One region of the Thioalkalivibrio sp. ALE21 genome, then DNA from elsewhere that is predicted to be linked to it. Evidence: predicted binding sites of a transcription regulator. Region 1 holds the regulator's gene; each other region holds the start of a gene.
What was found. The regulator FliA, encoded in region 1, starts transcription of late flagellar genes. The targets are predictions, from matches to a motif close to GCTAAAGTTNNNNNNNNNNCNGCCGATA.

Region 1 (7,779 bases):
TGCCTGGGCACCCTCGGTGGTCAGGCTGGAGAACATCAGGATCGGTCGCGGATGGTCGGCCATGATCTTGCGGACCGCCGTGATGCCGTCCATCACCGGCATCTCGATGTCCATGGTCACGACATCCGGGTCCAGTTCCTTCACGGCGTCGACCGCCTTCTGGCCATCCTCGGCCGTACCCACGACCTCGATCCCGATATCCGCGTTCAGGATCTCCGCAATCCGGCGTCGGAAAAACCCGGAATCATCCACCACCAGAACCTTGACCGGCATCCTCAGCCCTCAGCTCGTCGGGCGGCCCGGCGCGCGCGCCCGCTGCCCGGTACCTGATTCACCAGCAGGGTGACCAGGTCCGAGACATCCAGAATGAGTGCAATGCCACCATCGCCGGTAATGGTAGCGCCCGCCAGGCCCTTGACCCCCTGAAGATTCTGGCCCAGAGGCTTGATGACAACTTCTTCCTGCCCCACCAGACCGTCGACCACCAGGCCGACCTTGCGGTCGGCCGCATGGACCACGACCACATGGGCGTTCTCGCGGGGTTCCGGTTCCACGCCGGGCTTCGCCCAGCGCGACAGATAATGGATCGGCAGGGTCTGGTTGCGCACCACAATGACTTCCTGCTCGTCCACGTAATGGGTCTGGGTGAGGTCCAGATCGAGGATCTCGGAGACCGCCGCCAGCGGGATCGCGAAACGGCGTTCGCCCAGGATCACCATCAGCGCCGGCAGGATCGCCAGGGTCAGCGGCAGCTTCACCCGCAACGTCGTGCCGACGCCGACCTCCGATTCGATCTCCACGGTGCCGTTGAGCTGGTTCAGGCTGGTCTTGACCACGTCCATGCCCACGCCCCGGCCGGAGACATCCGAGATCTCGGCCTTGGTCGAAAAGCCGGCCATGAAGATCACGTTGAAGGCCTCGCGGTCGGTCATGCGCTCGGCCATCGCGGGCTCCATCAGCTCCTTTTCCACCGCCTTGCGGCGTAGCGCATCCGGATCCATGCCACGTCCGTCGTCCTTGATGATCAGGGCGATATGGTCGCCCTCCTGGGCGGCCCCGAGGACCACCGTGCCGCGCCGCGGCTTGCCGGCTGCCTCGCGCTCGTCGGGCATCTCGATCCCGTGGTCCACCGCATTGCGCACCAGATGCACCATCGGGTCCGACAGGGCCTCGACCAGGTTCTTGTCGAGGTCGGTCTCCTCGCCAAAGATCTCCAGATCGATTTCCTTGCCCAGATTCCGGGAGAGATCGCGGATCACGCGAGGGAAACGGTTGAAGACCTTCTTCACCGGCTGCATGCGGGTCTTCATTACCGAGGCCTGGAGGTCGGAGGTCACCAGCGCCAGCGAACTGATCGCCTTGCCCAGTTCATCGTCCACGTGCTCGGAGCGCAGCATGCTCAGCCGGTTGCGCACCAGCACCAGCTCGCCCACAAGATTCATGATCTCGTCGAGGCGCTCGGTATCCACGCGCACCGAAGTCTCGCCCTGATTTCCGCCACCGCCCTGGCCGCCGCCCCCGGCACCCCCGCCGGAAGCACCGCCGCGCCCACCGCCGGACGTGGGCGCCGGACCGGAACTTTCCGCCTTCTGTTCCTTCCCGCCCGTGCCTCCGGGCGAGGCTGCCGCCGGCTCTGCGGCAGGCGCGGTGTCCGCGTGTTCGGTGCCGCCGGCCCCGGCGGCGGACGCCGAACCTTCCGGAACCGGTTCCGCAGCGGCGGACGGGCCCGGCTCGGCCGGTTCGGCCGGCGTGGTGGGTGGGCCGGCTCCTTTCGCCTGCAGTTCGTCGAGCAGGCTCTCGAACTCATCGTCGGTGATCTCGTCGTCGCCACCACCCGCGTCACCGCCATCCGTGGCCGCGACATCCGGGGCCGACTCCGCTGCCGTGCCCGGATCCACCGGTTTCGGTGGCTGGTCTCCGTGCAGGCTGTCCAGCAGGGCCTCGAACTCGTCGTCGGTGATCTCGTCCCCGGCACCCACGCGGACTTCGTCGTCGCCCGGCGCGTCATCCGCTGCCGGCGCCGGCTCGGCCGCTTCCTCCAGCGCCTCCTCCGGCCAGTCGTCGGCCGATCCCGGTGCTGCCTCCCCGGCCGGAGCCGCGTCCGGCGTTTCTTCCGCGACCGGGGCGGCTTCGTCCCCGCCGCCGGCGGCGGGGACCGTTTCGTTGCGCGCCATGCTTCGCAGGGTGTCGACCAGATCTTCGGGCGCCGGCGTCGGCTCCTGGCCGTCGCGCAGCTCGCCGAACATCACGTTGAGCGAGTCCAGGACCCGCAGCATCGTGTCCATCAGATGACCGTCCACCTGACGTTCGTGATTGCGCAACAGGTTGAAGACGTCTTCGGCGTTGTGGCAGACCGTCACCAGCGGGTCCAGCCCGAGAAAACCGGCCCCGCCCTTGATGGTATGGAAACTGCGGAAGACCGCATTCAGCAGATCGGTATCGTCCGGATGCTGTTCCAGGTCGATCAGCTGTTCGTTCAGGCCTTCCAGCAGCTCCCCCGCCTCGATCAGGAAGTCCTGGAGGATTTCGTCGTTGGGGTCGATGGCCATGCGGTCTCTCCGTTCCGGTGACTCGAATCGTCGGCAGATGGCTGCCGGTGCAAGGGGATCCCGGGACGGACCCTAGAACCCCAGGCTCGACAGCAGATCGTCCACCTCGTCCTGTCCTTGAACGACATCCGTGCCGGAATCTTGAGTGTGGGGCACCGCGGGTCCATGCCCGCGGCGGTCCTCCTCGCGTGCGGTTTCTTCCGCCTCCGGGGCCTGTTCGGCCGCCGCCCGGGCATCCTTCTCCAAGCGCCCGGAAGACAGGCGGATCAGCGAGACCAGGCTTTCCTCCAGGTCCGTGACCAGACGGATGACCCGCCGGATCACCTGCCCGGTGAGATCCTGGTAGCTCTGTGCCATCAGGACCTGCGACAGCAACCGGCGCAGTTCTTCGGTGTCCTTGCCGGTCTGTTCGAAAAACGCATCGAGTTCGCGCGCGAACTCGCGGAATTCCTCCACCGACAGTTCGCGGTTGCGGAACCGGGTCCATTTCTCGGTGAGTTCCGCGGCACGCCCGGCGAACGCCTCGGCAATCGGCAGGGACGATTCCACCGCATTCAGGGTTTCGTGCGTGGCCTGTTCGGTCTGGGTCACCACGTAACTCAGACGCTCGCGTGCATCCGGAATCTCGTCCTGCGCCAGCTCGACCAGACGCGAATCGCCCCGGAAGCTCTCCAGGGCCTCGTGCAGTTCGCGGGTCAGTTTGCCCAGTTCGTCGAACAGTTCGCGCTCGTAAGGCCGCGCGAGCTCCTGGATCAGGCGGCGCGAAGCCTCCTCGTCACCGCCTTCCAGAGCGCCCACCAGCTCCCGCGCCAGCGCGAGCCGGTCTTCCCCGGAGGCATTCTCTTGTTCGGTCATCGGGTCTCTCTTGCCGTGTCAGCCGGTCGCGGTATTCAGCCTTGAGCTTCAATACGTTCGAAGATCTTTTCGATCTTCTCCTTGAGCGTCTCGGCCGTGAAGGGCTTCACAATGTAACCGTTCACGCCGGCCTCTGCCGCCTCCACGATCTGATCGCGCTTGGCTTCGGCCGTGACCATCAGCACCGGCAACGATTTCAGCCGCTCGTCCTTGCGCACCTCGCGCAGGAGGTCGATGCCCGGCATGTTGGGCATGTTCCAGTCGGTGATCAGAAAATCGAAGTCGCCGTTCTGCAGCATCGGCAGGGCGGTGCTCCCGTCGTCGGCCTCCATGGTGTTGTTGAAGCCAAGATCCCGCAGGAGATTCTTGATGATGCGCCGCATCGTGGAGAAGTCGTCCACGATCAGGATTTTCATACCCTTGTCCACAGTTCGCTCCGGGAATGTGTTTGAACCTTAGAATATCTGCAGGGACTCGACGTCTTCGAGCCACGAGCCCAGACGCGCCCGCAGACGGTGCACCGCCTGGCTGCGGATCTGGCTGACGCGCGATTCGGTCACGTCCAGCACCGCACCGATCTCGCGCAGGTTGAGTTCTTCGGTGTAGTACAGGTTGAGCACCAGTCGTTCGCGCTCGGGCAGATCGCCCAGTGCGCCGGCCAGTTCCTCGCGGAACTCCCCGGCCTCGATGCGCCGCGACGGGGACTGCTCCTGCCCTTCCAGCACGCGATCCGCCTCGCCCTCCGGGCCGCCCACCTCGTCCAGCGCGAACAGATGGGCACCGGCATGATCATCCAGCATCTGGTAGTAGGTTTCCACCGGGACGCCCAGCTCCTCGGCGATCTCCGGAGCGCGAGCGGCGCGGCCCTCGCGGGCCTCCACCGTCTGCATCGCCTCGGAGATCCGCCGGCTGTTGCGGTGCACCGAGCGCGGCGTCCAGTCGCTGCGACGCAGCTCGTCGATCATCGCCCCGCGGATGCGGATCCCGGCGTAGGTGGCGAAGGTCGCCCCCTGGCCGCCTTCGAACTGCCGCGCGGCCTCGATCAGCCCCACCATGCCTGCCTGCACCAGGTCATCCACCTGCACCGAGGCCGGCAGCCGGGCCATCAGGTGATGGGCGATCCGATTCACCAGCTCGACGTGGTCCGCGACCAGCTGATCCGGTCCCCCGGTCCCCGCCCGGGCGTATCCCGAAAGTCTGTTCTTTGGCGTGTTCATGCGCTTTGCAGCATCCTCTCGACGAAGAATCCAACCCCCCCGCTGGCGCCGCGGGCCACCGGCCAGCCGTCGACCTTGCGCGCGAGCTCGAGGAACGCCCGTCCCGCCGGGCTGCCCGGGGACTGCTGCACCACCGGCGCCCGTTTCTGCACCGCCTGGCGCAGGGCATCATCCAGCGGAATCACGCCCACCAGATCCAGTATGACCTCCGGCAGATAGGTGGAACAAACCGCCTGCAGCTTCTGCATCACGCGTTCCGCCCCGGCACGGCCCTGCACCATGTTCGCGACCACGCGGAACCGGTTCACGCCATGATCCCGATGCAGGACCTTGATCAGCGCATAGGCGTCGGTCATCGATGCCGGCTCGTCGGTGACCACCACCAGGGTCTCCTGCACGGCCTGACAGAAACTGGTCACCGACTCCTGCAACCCGGCCGCGGTATCCACCACCAGCACGTCCAGCGGTCGCGTATACATGCTGAAGGCCTGGATCAGGCCGTGATGTTCCGGCCGGCTCAGGTTGGCCATGGTCGCGATCCCGGACGCGGAAGGCACCACGCGGATTCCCTCCGGGCCCTCGATGATCACGTCTTCCAGATCCTCGACGTCCCCGGTCACCAGGTCGTGCAGCGTCCGCTGCGGACGCAGGCCCAGCAGCACATCGACGTTTGCGAGCCCCAGGTCCGCATCGAACAGCATGACCTCGCGTCCCAGTCGGGCCAGTCCGACCGACAGGTTGACCGAGACATTGGTCTTGCCGACCCCGCCCTTGCCCGAGGCCACCGCGACCACCTTCAGGGGCTTAGTGTTGTGTGACATGATGTCCCTTCAGCACCGGTTGAATCATTTCGAGCGGCGCGGGCTCCTCGCCCGCGGCCGGCTCGTCCGCGGATCGCGGTCGCCGGGCCTCGCGTTCCGTCGCCTGGCGCCGCCGCCAGGCCTGCATCGCCTCGTCGACCCAGGCATCGGCCGCCCCGTGCTCGGGTTCTTCCTGCAGCGCCAGGCGGGTCAGATGTCCGGTATCCACGCGATGGAAATCCTCGGCGATGCGCTGGCCGTCGCTCATGAACGCAACACCCAGCGGCTGGTCCAGCAGTACCGAAAGCACCTCGCCCAGCTGTTCCGCCTCGTCCAGCTTGGTCAGTACCAGGGCCGAGGGTTCCGTGGGGGCGAAAGCCTCCAGCACCCGGCGCAGGGCCATGCCCTGGGTAGTGGCCGCGATCACCAGCCAGGTCTCCGCGCGCACGTCCGCAGGCATGTCCGTCAGCAGGGGTTCCCGCGGAGCGGTACGCGGCGACTGCCCGGCGGTATCCACCAGGATCAGGTGCCCGCTGCCCGCCGAGCGCCGCGCCATCTCGCGCAGCTCGGCCTCGGTTTCCACCACACGCACCGCGGTTCCCGCCATCTGGCCGAAGGCCTGCAACTGCCGCGTCGCGCCGATGCGCTGGGCGTCCATGGTGACCAGGGTGACCGAATCCGGCCCCATGCGGCGGATCTGGCGCAGTGCAATCCGTGCAATGGTGGTGGTTTTGCCGACCCCCGTCGGTCCCTCCAGCGCGAGCACCCCGCCCTCGTCGAGGATGGAGGCGCGCGCGGTCACGATGGCACCCGACAGGCGCGCCCGCAGGCGCTCCCATGCCTCCTCCGAGGTGTGATCGTCGAGGATGCTGCCGGCCAGGCTGCGCGCCAGCGGCTCGCGGAAGCCCAGATCCATCAGCCGCGCCTTGCATTCGGCCGCCAGTGGATGCCGCGCCGCCCAGCGGGCCTGCTCGTTCTCTTCGTACTGCCGCGTCAGCAGACTGCGCAGATCCCGCAGTTCCTGACGCATCGCGGACACCTCGGGGTCGGTGGGCCACTGCGGGGCCGGTCGCTGCCGGGACCCGGCACCCGACCCCCCGCCGGCGGAAGCCGCCGCGGGCTCCGGCGCGCGGGGGTGCTCACCGCGCGGGGCCGGTTCATCGCGCACACCCTGTCGCGCCGATTCCCGGGCGGAGCGTGCCCCGCTACCGGCGTCGTCCTGCCGCGGGGCACCCCGGCCGTCACCCTCCGCCGTTCCGGCGGGCGCCTCGCCGCCATCGAGGGCCGCGACCACCTCCAGCCAGCCGTCGACCCGGCGGCTGGACAGGATTACGGCGTCCTCGCCCTGCTCCTCGCGGACCTGGCGCATCGCGTCGCGCATGTCCCGTGCCCGGTATCGTCTGACATTCATCGTTCGCTCTCCCGCCGATCGTTGACTGGTGCTTCAGGCCATGCCCGTTCGCACATCACGCCGACTTCTTGTCTGCTTCATCCTGTCCCACCGTGGCCACCACCCGGATCCGCCGGTTGTCCGGGATCTCGGTGAATGCGAGCACGGTCAGGTTGCGCACCGCGCCCCGCAGCCACCCGGCGATCCAGGAGCGGATTTCCGGGGCCACCACCAGCACCGCCGGCTGTCCCGCCGCCTCCTGGCGCTGGGCGGCCTCGCCCACCGATCGTTGCAGGCGTTCGGCCAGGCCCGGCTCCAGTCCGACGGTGTCGCCATTGCTGCCCTGCAGAGACTTATGCAAAAGCTGTTCCAACGAAGGGTCGAGGGCGATCAGGGGCAGCTCCTCCTCCGGTCCCACCAGGTCCTGGACGATGGAGCGCGACAGCGCGACCCGCACCGCGGCGGTCAAAGTGCCGGGATCCTGACTCTTGGCACCCTCCTCTGCCAGGGTTTCGGCGATCGTGCGCAGATCGCGGATGGAGACCTGCTCGGCCAGCAGGTTCTGCAGCACCTTCAGGATCACGCTCAGCGACAGCGTCTTCGGCACCAGGTTTTCCACCAGCTTGGGCGAACGCTGCGCCAGCTGGTCCAGCAGGTGCTGGGCCTCCTCGTGGCCGATCAGCCGGTGTGCGTTTTCGCGGAACACCTGCGACAGATGGGTCGCGATCACCGTGGACACGTCCACCACGGTGTAGCCGGCCCCCTGCGCCTGTTCGCGGTTCTCGGGGTCGATCCACAGGGCATCCAGGTTGAACGTCGGATCCTTGGTCGGCGTCCCCGGTACCTCACCGAAGACCTCGCCCGGATTGATCGCCAGCTCCTTGTCCGGGAACACCTCGGCCTCGGCGACGGTCACGCCCAGAAGGGCGATGCGGTAGGTGTTCGGACTCAGCTCGAGGTTGTCGCGG
Region 2 (7,779 bases), on a different contig from region 1:
TCACCGACAGGTTCACCGCCATGCGGGGGACATGAAGCCCCTGCGCATCCCGCTCCGCCAGGTGGGCGCAGGCCTGGTCCAGCACCCACTGATCGATCGCCATGACCAGCCCGGTTTCCTCGGCCAGCGGGATGAATTCGCCCGGGGACACCCGGCCCCGTTCCGGGTGGTTCCAGCGTACCAGTGCCTCGACCCCGGTCAGGACGAACGGGTCCAGGCCATATTGGGGCTGCAGAAACAGCTCGAACTCCTCGCGCACCAGCGCCTCGCGAAGGTCGCTTTCCAGCAGGGTGCGCCGCGATGTGCGTTCCCCCAGACCGGAGACGTAGGCTTCCCGGCGGTTGCCTCCTCCGCGCCGCGCCTCGTCCAGCGCCAGTTCCGCCGCGGTCACCAGTTCTTCGGTGGTGGCCCCGTCCACCGGGAATTCCGCATAGCCCGCGCTTACGGTAACCCGCAGGGACCGTCCCGCCAGCCGGAACGGTTCGCGCAGCACGTCCAGGAGTCCGTCGAGCCACTGCTCGCGGGCCTCCCCCGCTGGCGGCCGTTCCAGCAGCAGGGCAAACTCGTCCGCGCCGGAGCGCGCCACCGTGTCCTGCGGGCCGGCATACTGTGACAGACGCTGGGCGACGCCGAGGAGGACCTGGTCCGCCAGCGCCGTGCCCAGCGTCTCGTTCAGCCCCTTGAAGCGGTCGACATCCAGCAGGACGATCAGCCGTCGCGACTCGTCCTGCCCCATCGCCATCTCGATGCTATGTCCGATCCGGTCGTGCAGCAGGGTCCGATTGGGCAGCCCGGTCCGGCTGTCGTAATGGCTCAGAAGGCGCAGCTGCTCACGCTGTTCAAAGCTCTGGGTCAGGTCGGTCCAGCTGCCGATGATCTCGCCCACTCCACTACGGGTGGGCGCGGGACTCCACTGCATCTCGTCCCGCACGCGGCGCACCCGGCCCCGGGCGTCATACAATCGGTATTCGATCACCGCATGTCCCTGCTCCCGCGCCTGTTCACGCGCCCGCCGGGCCAGGGTTCGGTCCTCCGGATGCAGACGTTCACGCCACCAGCCGGGTCGCAGCGCTTCCTCGGGGGAGTAGCCGAACAGCGGATGGAGGTTGCCACTGACCCAGTGCAGCGGGTCCCCGGCGGAGGACAGCGAGTAGATCACCACCGGCGAGCTGTCGAGCAGATGCCGAAAGCGGCGGTTGGCCCGTTTCAGTTCCCGCGCGCGCCACCGCACCTGCCAGCGCAGGACCAGTGCCAGCACGCCGAACAGAAGCACCAGCCCGCCCGCGCTCGCAAGGACCGGCGCCGCCCAGCGGGGCAGTACCCCCCGGACTTCCGGGGTCAGCGTCTCGGCCATGGCACGGTGATACGGTGAATCGGGCGTGCCCTTCCACGAAGCCAGATGACGATCCACGGCCTCCAGGATGGCCGGGTCCAGCGCGGGCGAGGCGGCGAAATACAGCCCCGTGTGGTCGAAGGAGACCGGCGTTTCGAACAGCCCGGAGCGCTCCGCGTGACGCCCGCCGTGGAAATTGTTGGTCACCGCGACGTCCGCAGCCCCCGCGTCCACCGCCTCCAGCACCCGGTCCAGAGACTGGCGGCTTGCCAGGCGCGGCTCACCATCCCCCGACGGCTCCATCTCCCGGGTCAGCCAGCCCTCGTGCACCGAACCCTCCAGCACCGCGATCCGCTGGTCCGTCAGGTCCGCCAGCGAGCGCACCGACGCCTCGCGCGGGGCATAGACCTGGCTCCATGACTGCGCGACCGGGATTTCGTGGAAACGAAACCGATGCTCGCGCTCCCCGGTCAGGGCCACATCCGGCATCAGGTCCAGTTCGCCCCCCTCCAGTTGCGCCAGGCATTCGGCCCACTGGCAGTCCCGGTACTCCAGGCGCCACCCTTCCCGCTCGGCCAGGGCCTCCAGCAGGACCGGGAACAGCCCGGCCGGGCGTCCGTCTTCCCGTGTGTAGATCTTGGGCTCGTTCTCGTACAGCCCCACCCGCAGCATCGTCGGGTCGTCCCGCGAAGTATCGCCACCACATCCGGCGAGTACAAAAAAGCCCGCGACCACCAGCGTGGGCGCAGGCATTCGCCATAGCCGATCTACGGCGTTCCCTGCTGTGGACATGCGGGCCTCCGGCCTTCCACCGTTCGACCCGTCTTATCCTACACCCGAAAACGCTCCACGCGCTGGCGCAATTCGGACGCCAGTCGCGAAAGCTGCTCGCTGGCCGTGGCCACCTGGCTGGAGGCGCTGAAGCTCTCGTCCGCCACGGTGCTGATGTTCTGCACGTTGCGGTTGATCTCCTCGGAGACGGTGCTCTGCTCCTCGGCCGCGCTGGCGATCTGGGTGGTCATCTCGTCAATCGTGCGGATGGACTGGCTCAGCTGCTCCAGGCGATCGCGCACACCGTGGACTTCCTCGACCACGCTGCGGGCACTGTTCTCGTTGGTCTCCATCGCGCCCACTGCGTTCTTCACGCCCTTCTGCAGGCCGGTAATGATGGAACCAATCCGCTCGGTGGACTCGTGGGTACGCCCGGCCAGCACCCGCACCTCGTCGGCCACCACCGCAAAGCCACGGCCGGCCTCGCCGGCCCGCGCCGCCTCGATCGCCGCGTTCAGGGCCAGCAGGTTGGTCTGCTCGGTGATCTCCTGGATCATGTTCAGGATCTGGCCGATCTCTTCGCTCTTCTCGGCCACCTCGCGCACCGCATCCGACGAAGAGTGGATCTCGGAAGACAGCCGGTCCACCGCCTCGGCGGTCTGGCGCGTGGTCGCGTTGGCCTCGGTGGCCGCCTGATCGCCGGCGCCGGCCGCGTCCGCCGCGGACTGGGTGTTGCTCGCCACCTCGGCCACGGTCGCGGACATCTCGTTCATCGCGGTGGCCACCTGATCGGTCTCATCCTTCTGGCGCGCCACGCCATTGCGGGTCTGCTCGGCCACCGCCGCCAGCTGATCCGTCGCCGAGGCGACCTGCTCCCCGGAATCCACCACCTGGCGCACCAGGCTCTGCATGTCCTGTTCCATGGTGTTGAAGGCGTCGGTCGCCACGCCGATCTCGTCGCAGCCACGCACCGGCAGCGGCTCTCCGCGCAGGTCGCCGTCCGCCATTTCCACCGCCCGGGCACGCAGGGCGTCGATCGCGCGCACCAGATAGCCGGCCAGCAGTATCGCCATCAGCACCCCGGCGAGGATCGCCACGCCGGAGGTACCGAGCATAATCCCCGCCGCCCGGAACTGTGCGCCGCGCGCGGCTTCGCTCATGGCCTCGCTTTCGGCCGTCAGCAATTCCTGCATGCGCTGCAGACCCTGCTCCATGGTTTCCAGATGCGCGAGTGTCTGCCGACTGTAGGTCGCCTCCGCTTCGCCGTCATTGCCGTCCCGCACGGCCCCCGTAATGGCATGTGCGCTGGCGTGCAGGTTGTAATGCGGCTGCTCCAGGCGGTCGAACGCCCGGCGAAATTCCGGGCTGGCCATTTCGTAGGCTTCGGATTCCTGGAAATCGTAATACCACTGCCCGAAATTGCACTGGGTATGGTCCAGCTCGCCGGTGAATTCATTGCCGGTCAGCAGCGACTGCGACAGATCCAGCGCCCATTTGACGTGCTGGGTCTCCATCTGGATCTGGAACTGCACGTCCTCCATGCGTTCCATCGCCGCCTCGTACTGCGCCGTGGCGTACCGGTCCCCGGTCAGGCTGGTCACCGCCATGGCCACCATCAGGAGCAGGACCACGCCGAAGGCCAGGGCCAGCTTGCTGCGAAGCTTGAGGTTAGCGAGCCATTGCATCGGGATCCCCTTTGAAAAATCTGTGAACTATTTAACGCCACAAAGTCCCGAAACTTAAACCACATTGACAACGGCGTCTTCCAAGACCGAGCCCTTCACTCGGGCATCAACCAACCCTGCAGACCGATAATCCGGATCCCATGCGGCGAACCTGCGCCACCTCAATGCCGCGCGTGCCCTCGCCCGGGCATGCACGGATCCACGCACGCGGGCACGATCCGGTATCCTGCGTGTTCGTCCCGGCCGCCCCCCGCGAACCGCCCAGCACATGCTCCGAAGCCGCATCTACGACAGCCTGATCCTGCGCATGACCGCGCGCTGGTACGCCGAAGTCCTGGAGCGCCTGCCGCCCCGGGTGGCCCTGCTGGACGTCGGGATCGGCACCGCCGGCGCACTGCTGGCAAACGCCGAGGCCGTCACACGCAAGGAGCTCGCGATCACGGGGATCGACATCGACCCCGACTACGTCGAACGCGCGCAGCAGCGGCTGGCGGCATCGTCGGTGGCCGCCCGGGTCACGGTGCACCGGCAATCGGTCTACGAGCACGCCGGCGGCCCCTACGACGCGGTGTATTTCTCCGCCAGTTTCATGCTGCTGCCGGATCCCGGGGCGGCCCTGCGCCACTGTGCCGGCCTGCTGCGCCCCGGCGGTCGGATCTACTTCACCCAGACCATCCAGCAGCGCCCGTCACCGGTGCTGGAGCGTCTCAAGCCCGCCCTGCGCCGGATCACCAGCATCGACTTCGGCCGCGTCACCTACGAGGACGAGTTCCGCGCCCGGCTGCGCGCCGCCGGTCTGCGGCTGGACGAATGGACCGTGCTCGAACGTCACGGCGCCCGGGCCGCCTGCCTCGCGGTGGCATCGCCGGAGAGTGTTACGCTGGATCCATGCTGAACGTCGCACCAAAACCTTTACCGGAGCGATTGCGCAAGCACCACCCCTGCCCTCCACCACACGGCCTGAAGCGGGACACAAGCGCCCCCTTCGAGCAGGGCGAGCGCCTGCGGGAACTCGGCTGCGAGGTCGTCCAGGGCTACGGCATCGCACGCCCGATGCCGGCCGAAGAGATTCCCCGGTGGCTGGCCCAGTGGCAGGCGGGATGAACGCCCTGTTCGCCTTCCTCGCACCGTTTCGCGGGCTGGCGCGCGTATTCGACCCGGGCCTGCGCGGCCTGGTGATCGGTCCGCTGCTGATCAACATCGCGGTCATCGTCGGGATCGGCATCGCCGCCGGATTCGGTTTCGAGATCCTGCTGGACACCTGGCTGCCGGCCGGCTGGGACTGGCTCGCCTGGTTGCTCTGGCCGCTGTTCGTGCTGACCCTGCTGGTGGGCTTCGGGGTCTCCGCGGTGGCCCTGGCCGCGATCATCGCCAGTCCTTTCTCCGGACCGCTGGCCTACCGCACCGCCCGGGGCCTCGGCCACGAACCGCGCCAGCCCGCACGCTCGCTGGCGGGCGAGATGGGCCACGCCACGGCCACCGCCCTGCGCAAGTTCGGCTATTACGCGCTGCTGTTCATCCCGGTGTTGCTGATTACCGTCATTCCCGGCATCAACCTGCTGGCCTCGCTCGCCTGGTTCGTCTTCGGCAGCTGGGTTCTGGCGGTGGAGTTCCAGGAGCCGCCGCTGGCCAACGACGGCCTGACCTTGGCCGAAATCCGCAAGGGGCTGGGCACGCGCCGTCCGGAGACCCTCGCGTTTGGCGCCGGAACGACCCTCCTGGCGATGGTGCCGGTGGTCAACCTGCTGCTGGTCCCGGCGGCAGTGATCGGCGCCACCCACCTGTGGGCGCGCCAGCAGTCGCGAGGCTGAGAGGACGGGGCAGGGTCAGGACCCGTTGCGCGCCGGGGAGGTCTTCCTGCCGTTCACCGTTCCAGCCGTTCGGTCAGACGGCGGAATTCCTCGCGGATCTTGTCGTTGCGGAATTCCGCGGTCTCCGGGACCTGCAGTTCGGACAGGGTCTCGAAGGTGTCCAGGCCATCGCGGATCAGATCCGCCACGTTGGCGCTGAGCTGCACGGTGCGGTAGGTGTTGACCGCTACCTGCTTCTCGTAACGGCTGATCTCCAGCGCCTCGGCCACCTGTTCGCGCTGGCCGGTCACCACCTCCAGGTACAAATCGATCGCCTGACGGGTCAGCTCGTTGGCCGCGATGTTGGACTCCAGGCTGTCCCGGTGCCCGCCCTCGCGGATCAGTTCCCGGGACTGGGCGATGATCTCGTCGGCCTCTTCACGGTAGGCCTCCAGGCGCGGGACGATCTCCCCGTCCACCCGCTCGACGAAGCGCTCCTGCATGGTCACCACCAGCCGGTGCAGGATCACCACCATGCCGTAGTAGCGGCCGGCCACGTTGAGGTTCTCTCCGCTCTCGCGGGTGAGCTCCTCGAGGCGCTGCGTCAGCGTGCGGATGCTGCGGAACACCACCGCCATGGACACCACGTCGTCGCCGATCGCAGAGCTCATCCACAGTTCCAGCTGGTCCGGCGGCATGGACAGACCCACGTCCTCCAGCGCCGCGGCCATATCGCCCTTGAGCGCCTCCAGGTCCTCCTCGTACGCGGCGATGTTGCGCTCGCGTGCCTCGATCAGGCGGTCGAAGTCGCCGCGCGTGCGGGCGGTCATCTCGCGCAGGGTCTCGGTGGGCGTGAAGCGGGCCAGGGTACTGGCGTCGGTATCCGGCGCGAACATCCGCTCCTCGCGCAGATCGGCCCGGCGTTCCTGCTCGGTCATGATCCGGTCTTCCAGCTCCCGGTACTGGCGACGCATGGACACGATCTCGGGCACGTCCATGACCTCCAGCGCGTCATCGATCAGGTCGTCGATGTCCTCCCGGGCGCTCTGCTGATCGCGCCGCAGCCAGCGGCTTTCCGGCAGCTCGGTCAGCTCGTCGAAGTGCCGGCTCGCTTCGCCCAGCAACTCCACCGCCCGACGCTGGTCGAACGACAGCGCGTCCTCCTCGCCGTCATCCTCCTCCACCACCTCGTCGATGGCGACCCCGTCGAGCGCCGCCGGATCCTCGCGGTCCGAGGCCGCCACCGGGGCGCAGACCAGCGCCAGGCCCGCGAACACCGCCAGTACTTGCCACTTCATCGCATGCCCTCCAACACTCGGGGTCCATCATGCCACAGGCCCGTACGGCGCCGGGCACCCCTCCAAATGAAGGCGCATCGACAGCTCCACCCTGCAGGGCGAACCCACGGGTGAAACGAAACTCCCGGAGGTGGAGGGGCGCGATGCCCTGGTTCTGCACCGGAACGAGGACGCCCTGGAGAACCCTTCGAGTTCGACGACGACAAGATCGTCGAACACCGACCATACACCCAGCTGGAACTGCCCTAGGTGTTACGCGCCAGCCAGCGGTCCAGGGCATTGCCGAAGGCCTGACGGTCGCGCGGGCCCAGTGCCGCCGGCCCGCCGGTGTCGACCCCGCTGGAGCGCAGGGTGTCCATGAAGTCGCGCATGCTCAGCCGCTCGCGGATATTGTCGCGGGTATAAAGCTCGCCCCGCGGGTTGAGCGCCTCGCCGCCCTTTTCGATCACCTCGGCCGCCAGCGGGATATCCGCGGTGATCACCAGATCACCCGCCTCGAGCCGCCGCACGATCTCGTTATCCGCCACGTCGAAGCCACTGCCCACCCGGATCGAGTCGATCAGCTTCGACGGCGGCGTGCGCACCGGCTGATTCGCCACCAGGGTCATCGCCACCCCGGTGCGCTTCGCGGCCCGGAACAGGATCTCCTTGATGACCGCCGGACAGGCGTCCGCGTCCACCCAGATCTTCATACGGATGCCCCCGCATGCCCCGACATCCGACGGACAGGCACGCGGGACCCGCGGTCGGGCACTGACCCCTTTCTCATGGTTCCCTCTCGGAAGTTCGGACGGCTCAGTCCGGATCGATTCCCGGGTCCGCGGCCACCGCAAGCCAGTAGGGCTCGGCCTCGCAGGAACAGCAGTCGCACCAGACTTCCACACCTTCGTGCATGCTCGGGC
Region 3 (7,779 bases), 130 kb from region 1:
GTGAGCCATTCGCCCAGCACCCGACGCAGCTGGCGCTTCGGCGTCTCTTCGCGCGCTGCGCGCAGCCCCTGTTCCAGGGACTCGCCGGGGAAGAAATCCACCGTCACCGATTGCCCCGGCTGCCAGTACGAGGAAACCTGCAGGATCGCCGGACCGCTCACGCCCCGGTGGGTGAACAGCACATTCTCGCGAAAGCCCGCATCGCCCGCCTCGGCCACCGCGTCCAGCGCAATGCCGGACAGCGCCTCGACCGCCGCGCGTGCGTCACCGTCCAGGGTCAGCGGAACCAGCGCGGGCCGCGTCGGCTCCAGCGGGATATCCAGACGTTGCGCCAGGTCCAGGCCGAAGCCCGTGGCGCCCATCCGCGGGATCGGATAGCCGCCGGTCGCGATCACCAGGGACTCGGCCTCGATGACCGCGGACGGCGTGCGCAGGCGCCACGGCGCCTGATCGGATACAACCTCCACGGGCGTGGACGTCCGCAGGGTCACCCCGGCCGCGGCGCATTCGTCCAGCAGCATGCGCACGATGTCCTTCGACGAATGGTCGCAGAACAGCTGACCGAGCTTCTTCTCGTGATACGGGATCCCGTGCGCCGCCACCAGGGCCACGAAATCCCAGGGCGTGTAACGGGCCAGGGCCGATTTCACGAAATGCGGATTCGCGGACAGGAAGTTGTCCGGCCCGCATTCCATGTTGGTGAAGTTGCAGCGGCCGCCCCCGGACATCAGGATCTTCTTGCCGGCCCGGTCCGCGTGATCCAGAAGGACCACGCGGCGCCCGCGCGCTCCCGCCACCGCCGCGCACATCATGCCCGCGGCCCCGGCCCCGATCACCGCCACATCGAAGATTTCCGTCGATTCGTTCATGGGCGGGGATTCTACCCGAGCAGGCCGCGCGGGCGGATCCATGCCGCCGGACAGGCACCAACTTGCCGGCATGGAACCCGTTCCCTGTACTATACTCGTATCCGGAAAGGCCTCGGGGGGCTTGCAAGCTGATTTCGTGCGTCTCTCCCGCACCTTTCCGGGCATACCCCCTGCGTGGCCCTGCCGACAGCGAACCTGAACAGGAGCGACCCATGATCAACGGGATCGGACCCAATCCGGCCGCCATGGCCAGCCAGACCGCCGCCATGAACGCCAACCAGAATCCGGCCCAGAATCGTGCCGAGGGGGCTCAGCAGCCCGGATCGGCCCAGGCCCCGCAGGCCAGCTCCGGAGCACAACCGGCCCAGCCGGGTCAGGCCACGTCCGTCGGCGCCAGCCAGGGCGCCACCGCCCCGTCGCCCCAGGCGGCCGACACCCCCTCGGCCGCGCGCGGCATCGAGCAGGCCAGCGGCACCCAGGAAGCAAACGCCACGGGCGGGGCCACGGCCGCCGGTGCCATCAACGGGCCCGAGGGCGGTAACGCCGTCAGCGCCACCGACGAGGCGAGCAGCGTCGACGGGGCCGGCAACAACGGTGACGACCGATCCGTCCAGCTGGCCGCCCGCGAAGAGGAGCAGGTGGCCGAAGACAATCTGGCCGCTACCCTGATGCCCGACGGCACCATGGACAACCGTGGCATCAACACCGCGGGCTCCACCCTCGACATTCAGGTCTGACACCGCGGCTGCCCGCCGACCGGCCCGGCGGGCAGCGCACGGTCTCGACCGACCGGACCTGCCGCGACCCCCACCTGCACCATTCCGGCGGACGGCCACCCTTACACGCGGAAGCGCTGGGTCATCTCCTGCAGTTCGCGCGCCAGGCGCATCAGTTCCGCTGCCGAATCACTGGCCTGGCTCGCCCCCTCGGCGTTCTGCTCGGCCTCTTCGGTCACCGTCGCCACATTGCGGTTGATGGTCTCCGCGACCTGGCTCTGCTCCTCGGCCGCGCTGGCGATCTGGTCAATCATCTCGGTGATCGACTGCACCGCCTCGCGGATATCATCCAGCGCCGAACCCGCCTCGCCGGCCTGATCCACGGTCGCGCGCGCCCGCTCCTCGCCGGCCTGCATCACCTCCACCGCGTTGCGCGTGCCCCCCTGCAGGGTCTCGACCGTGCGCCGGATCTCCTCGGTGGATTCATGCGTACGCGACGCGAGGGCCCGCACTTCGTCGGCCACCACCGCGAAGCCACGTCCCGCCTCTCCGGCACGTGCGGCCTCGATCGCGGCGTTCAGCGCCAGCAGATTGGTCTGTTCGGCAATCTCCTGGATCACCTGCAGGACCTTGCCGATGCTCTCCGAGTCCTGCTCGACCCGCTGGATTGCCTCCGCGGCACGATGCACTTCCGAGGCCAGCTGCTCGATCCCGGTTACGGTCCGCTGCACCACCTCCTGGCCACTGCGCGAAGATTCCAGAGAGCGGTGTGCCGCCTCGGTCGCCGATTGCGAGTTACGGGCCACATCCTGGGCCGTGGCGGTCATCTCGTTCATCGAGGTCGCCACCTGCTCGATCTCCCGACGCTGACGATCCCCGCCTTCGCGCGTGCGATCGGACACGTTCGAGACCTCTTCCGCGGCCGAAGTCAGCTGCCCGCTGGAACCGACCACCGCACCGATCAGGGAGCGGAACTGTTCCATCACGTCGTTGAACGCCCGGGCCGCACGCCCGACCTCGTCATCGCCGTGCACGTCCAGCCGCCGGGTCAGATCGCCCCCGCCCCCGGCGATGTCACGCAGCCCTTCCGTCATCTCGGCGAGGGGGCGCGTAACGAAACGGCGGATGAACAGAAAGATCGCACCCAGCAGCGGCAGGCTGACCAGGATCGCGAAGCCGAACAGCTGGATCCCGAAATTCGTCGCTCCCTCGTGCACCTCGGTCATGTCGAGACGCATGGACGTGGCCCCGAGAACCTCGCCTTCCTCCGCGACCCCGTGACAGGTCATGCAGTTGCGCCCCAGGTAGTCGCGCTCATTGCGGATCGGCATGACCACGCGGAGCTCGTCCGTCTCGCGGTCCACGCTGACGAACGATTCGCCACCGGCGAGGACCTCGCGCTCGATTTCATCACGGGGGGCGCTTTCTTCCGTCCCCTCACCCCACTGTTCGATCACGCCGTCGCCGCGCACGGCACGGAGATCCCGCACATTGCCCATTTCCTGGATCTGTTCCATGAACTCGTGACGCTGGTCCATGGTGCCGGTGATCATCAGGGTCGTCAGTCCGGCCCAGGTCATCTCGTGCAGGCTGCCGGCAAAATGCCCGGCCTGCTCCTGTGCGGTGTCACGCTGCTCCAGCACCGCCCATCCGATCATGCCGGACCAGACGAAGACCAGGATCAGCCAGATGACGCCGAGCAGCCTCAGCCAGATGGGAAGATCGTACAGGCGACGCAGCATGCGGTTACCCCGAGGTCATGGATTGCGGGCGCCCGGACTCACCGGCGCCTCCATCCGGGTTTTCGGCCGTTCGGCCCCAACCTTGAATGGCCGAAGGGACCTGCGAAGACCCGGCAGGCACCCCGCAAACGAAAAGGCCCGCCGGCATAAAGCCGGCGGGCCTGCAATCGAAGATGGAGGCTGGGCCCGGAATCGAACCGAGGTACGCGGATTTGCAGTCCGCTGCATCACCACTCTGCCACCCAGCCGGGGCAAGGCTTGTTCGACGGTCATGGATGCCGCCGAAACAGAAAGCCCCGGCGGTGCCGGGGCTTCGGGAAATCGTTTGGAGCGGGAAACGAGATTCGAACTCGCGACCCCAACCTTGGCAAGGTTGTGCTCTACCAGCTGAGCTATTCCCGCCCGTCGACAGATGCGTATTCTACAGACAGCGCCGGCGTCGTCAACACCGGATACAAAAAATTCGTTCAGGCGTCCCGGGCCGCGGCCAGCATGTACTGCACCATGGACACCAGCGTCAGCACCGCCGCCAGGTACAGCAGCCATTCCCCGATCAGGAACAGCGACAACCCCGCCACCGGCTCGGCCCACAGCAGCAGGAAGATGGCCACCATCTGGGCACTGGTCTTGAACTTGCCGATCCAGGACACGGCCACCTTCGCGCTCGTTCCGACCTCGGCCATCCATTCACGCAGCGCCGAGATCGCGATCTCGCGGCCGATGATCACGATCGCGGCCAGCGCCAGCCCCAGGCCGGGGTTGTGGTCCACCACCAGCACCAGCGCGGCGGCGACGATCAGCTTGTCCGCCACCGGGTCGAGAAAGGCACCGAAGCGGCTGGTCACCGACCAGCGCCGGGCCAGATAACCGTCCAGCCAGTCGGTCACCGCGGCCAGCGCAAAGATGATGGCCGCCACGATCCCCGCCACCGGCATCGGCAACGCATAGAAGGCCCCGATCATCAGCGGGATCATCACGATGCGCGACCAGGTCAGCCAGGTGGGGAGTCGTGGAAACATGTCGGATCAGGCCTCGTGGAACCGGTCGTAGATCGCCTGCGCCAGGCGACGATTGATGCCGGGCACCTTGGCCAGCTCGTCGACCCCCGCGCGGGAGACCCCGCGCAGCCCGCCAAAGTGCTTGAGCAATGCAGTGCGACGCTTGGGCCCCAGCCCGCGGACCGACTCCAGGGTGGACTCCTTGCGCGCCTTCGCCCGCCGCGCCCGATGACCGCTGATCGCGAAACGATGGGCCTCGTCACGGATCTGCTGAATCAGGTGCAGTGCACTCGAATGGGGCGGCAGTATAGAAGGCGCCTCCACCCCGCTCAACACCAGGGTTTCCATGCCGGGCCGGCGCTCTTCGCCCTTGGCCACCCCGACCACCCGGATGTGATCCAGCCCCAGATCGGCCAGCACGTTCAGCGCCTGGGTCACCTGTCCCTTGCCGCCGTCGATGAACAGGATGTCCGGTTCCCGGCCCTCGCCCTTTTTCAGCCGCGCGAAGCGACGACTCAGCGCCTGGTGCATCGCGGCATAATCATCACCCGGCTCGATCCCTTCGATGTTGAAGCGCCGGTAATCGGATTTGATCGGCCCCTCCGGCCCGAACACCACGCAGGACGCCACGGTGCCCTCGCCGCGGGTGTGCGAGATGTCGAAACATTCCATGCGCTGCGGCGGTGCCTCAAGTTCCAGCTCCGCGGTGAGCGCATCCAGGCGTGCGGTCTGCCCGGCCTGACTGGCCAGCCGGGTCTTCAGGGCCTGCTCGGCGTTGCGCTGCGCCATGTCGACCCAGCGGGCGCGTTCGCCTCGTAGCGACCAAGCCAGCCGCACGCGTGCCCCGCGGCGTTCGCCCAGCAGGGTCTCCAGGGCCTCGGCCCCTTCCGGCGCGTGCGACAGCAGCACCTGCGGCGGTGGCTCACGTTCGGCGTAGTACTGGGCGAGGACCGCAGCCATGATCTCGTCGTGGCCCGCCGCCTCGGGGACGTCCGGGAACAGTTCACTGTTGCCCAGATTCTGGCCATTGCGAACGAAGAACACCTCCACCGCAAAACTCCCGCCCGACTGCGCCAGGGCGATCACATCGGCATTGCCCTCGCCGCCGGCTACAAACTGCTGCTGCGAGATCTCGCGCAGCCGGCCGATCTGATCGCGCAGGCGCGCCGCCTTCTCGAACTCGAGTGCGGCCGAGGCGGACTCCATGCGTTCCATCAGATCACCGATCACCGCCTCGCTGTCACCCTCCAGGAAACGCACGCTGGCCTCGACGTCGCGGGCGTACTCCTCCGGTGAAATATAGTCCACGCAGGGGGCGGTACAGCGACCGATCTGGTACTGCAGGCACGGCCGACTGCGATGCGCGAACACGCTGTCCTCGCACTGGCGCACCTGAAACAGCTTCTGCAGCAGTGCAAGGCTTTCGCGCACCGCCCCGGCCGACGGATAGGGCCCGAAATAGCGGACCCCCTTTTTCTTCGCCCCGCGATGAAACCCCAGACGCGGATATTCGTGTCCGGAAACAAAGATATAGGGGTAGCTCTTGTCATCGCGCAGCAGCACGTTGTAGCGCGGCCGGTGCTGCTTGATGAGATTGGCCTCCAGCAGCAGCGCTTCGGATTCGGTGTGCGTGACCGCGATGCGGATGTCCGCGATCTGCCGCACCATCGAACGGATGCGCGGACCGCGGTCATCCCCGCCGCGGAAATAACTGGTGACGCGGCTGCGGAGGTTGCGGGCCTTGCCCACATAGAGCACCTTCCCGTCCACGTCCAGCATCTGGTACACGCCGGGCGAACGGGTCAGGTTCTCGAGGAAGGGTTCGGGGTCGAATCCGGTCTCTGGCGCGCTCATGGCGCTGTCAGGATACCTGTTCACGGATGCGGGCGAACAGCGTCCGGAACATCGCCGGGGTCAGGCGCCCGGTCTGGGTGTTGTAGCGCGAGCAGTGATAGGAGTCCACCAGCACGGTGTCGTCATCCAGCCGGTGCTCCGCGGCGTGGGCAAACGGGTGCCGGGCGAGTGCCAGCCCGCGCGTGCGCAGCACCGCGTCGTGGGCGACCTTGCCCAGCGCCAGGATCACGCGCGGACGGACCCCGGCGATCTCCGCCGCCAGGTAGCCGTTGCATTCGCGGATCTCGGCGGTGGTCGGACGGTTCTGCGGCGGCAGACACTTCACCGCATTGGTGATACGGCAGTCGTGCAGCGCCAGACCGTCATCCGCCCGTTCGCTCTCGGGCGCGCTGGCGAATCCGTATTCGTGCAGGGTGGCGTACAGCAGGATGCCGGCATAATCGCCGGTGAACGGCCGCCCCGTCGCGTTGGCCCCGTGCATTCCGGGGGCGAGACCAACGATCAGCAGCCGTGCATCGACCGGTCCGAACGACGGCACCGGAGCCGCATGGTAGCGGGGGTGCTCCGCACGTACCTCGTCGAGGAACTGCGCGAGGCGGGAACAGCGCCGACAGTCGGGGGCAAACCCTCCGGACGGTTCCGGAGGCGGCGCCCCCTCCGCCGGGTTACTCACCCCGCTCCCACTCGCTGTAGGGGTGGCGCGCCAGTTCGGTGTTGTAATAGCGCGGATCGTGCGAGACCTCGTCGCCGAGCCATTCCGGACGCGGAAATTCGGCGTCCGCATCGTCGAGTTCCAGCTCGGCGACGATCAGCCCCGCATTCGCCCCGTGGAATTCGTCCACCTCGAACACCCAGCCGTGGTGATCGACCCAGTGGCGGGTCTTCTCCACCTGCGCTCCGGCAAGGGTATCCAGCATTGTGTGTGCTTCGGCTTCCGGAACCGGGTACTGGTATTCGTCGCGCTCCACACCCAGGGTCGCGCTCTTGATGTTGAGGTTGGCGGCCCCCGACTCCACCCGCACCCGGATGGAGGCCCGCTCGTTGCCGCACAGGTAGCCCTGGCGCATGTAACAGGACCGGTGCGCCTGCTCGCGCCAGCCGTCCCCTGCCAGCAGGAACTTGCGTTCGATTTCGCGTCCCATGTCGGTGTTTCCCCTACATGCGGATCAGGGCCGAGCCCCAGGTGAAGCCGCCGCCGAAGGCCTCGGTCAGGATCAGGTCCCCGCGCTTGATGCGTCCGTCGCGTACCGCCGTGTCCAGCGCCAGCGGCACCGAGGCCGCCGAGGTGTTTCCGTGTCGATCCACGGTGACCACCACGTCATCCATGGACATGTTCAGCTTCTTCGCGGTGGCCTGGATGATGCGAATATTGGCCTGATGCGGGACCAGCCAGTCCAGTTCCGACTTGTCGATCCCGTTGTGCTCCAGGGTTTCGTCGACGATCTGGTCCAAGGTATTGACCGCCACGCGGAACACCGCCCGGCCTTCCATGCGGATGAAGTCCAGATCGGGGTTGTCACCGGGCTGCGAGATGCCCCCCGGGACTTCCAGCAGGGACCGGTGCTGGCCGTCGGCATGCAGGTGGGTGGAGATGATGCCG

Region 2: D893_RS10535 (methyl-accepting chemotaxis protein) is a predicted target of FliA. The motif match lies at 3,822-3,849, and genes of this name have one in related genera.
Region 3: D893_RS02495 (methyl-accepting chemotaxis protein) is a predicted target of FliA. The motif match lies at 3,388-3,415, and genes of this name have one in related genera.

What each region holds. Positions count from the first base shown of each region.
Region 1 is NZ_QKMA01000002.1:294,392-302,170, forward strand. It holds gene D893_RS03045 (chemotaxis response regulator protein-glutamate methylesterase) at 1-273, opposite strand, end outside; gene D893_RS03050 (chemotaxis protein CheA) at 276-2,549, opposite strand; gene D893_RS03055 (protein phosphatase CheZ) at 2,622-3,404, opposite strand; gene D893_RS03060 (chemotaxis response regulator CheY) at 3,440-3,820, opposite strand; gene D893_RS03065 (RNA polymerase sigma factor FliA) at 3,860-4,621, opposite strand; gene D893_RS03070 (MinD/ParA family protein) at 4,618-5,442, opposite strand; gene flhF (flagellar biosynthesis protein FlhF) at 5,426-6,832, opposite strand; gene flhA (flagellar biosynthesis protein FlhA) at 6,888-7,779, opposite strand, start outside.
Region 2 is NZ_QKMA01000013.1:33,706-41,484, forward strand. It holds gene D893_RS10530 (EAL domain-containing protein) at 1-2,005, opposite strand, end outside; gene D893_RS10535 (methyl-accepting chemotaxis protein) at 2,164-3,789, opposite strand; gene D893_RS10540 (class I SAM-dependent methyltransferase) at 4,058-4,684, shown strand; gene cysZ (sulfate transporter CysZ) at 4,890-5,600, shown strand; gene D893_RS10555 (hypothetical protein) at 5,654-6,877, opposite strand; gene D893_RS10560 (YaiI/YqxD family protein) at 7,123-7,569, opposite strand.
Region 3 is NZ_QKMA01000002.1:167,616-175,394, reverse strand. It holds gene D893_RS02505 (NAD(P)/FAD-dependent oxidoreductase) at 1-869, opposite strand, end outside; gene D893_RS02500 (hypothetical protein) at 1,082-1,606, shown strand; gene D893_RS02495 (methyl-accepting chemotaxis protein) at 1,708-3,327, opposite strand; tRNA gene D893_RS02490 (tRNA-Cys) at 3,502-3,575, opposite strand; tRNA gene D893_RS02485 (tRNA-Gly) at 3,654-3,729, opposite strand; gene pgsA (CDP-diacylglycerol--glycerol-3-phosphate 3-phosphatidyltransferase) at 3,795-4,346, opposite strand; gene uvrC (excinuclease ABC subunit UvrC) at 4,353-6,179, opposite strand; gene D893_RS02470 (uracil-DNA glycosylase) at 6,187-6,852, opposite strand; gene D893_RS02465 (CYTH domain-containing protein) at 6,845-7,321, opposite strand; gene D893_RS02460 (beta-ketoacyl-ACP synthase III) at 7,335-7,779, opposite strand, start outside.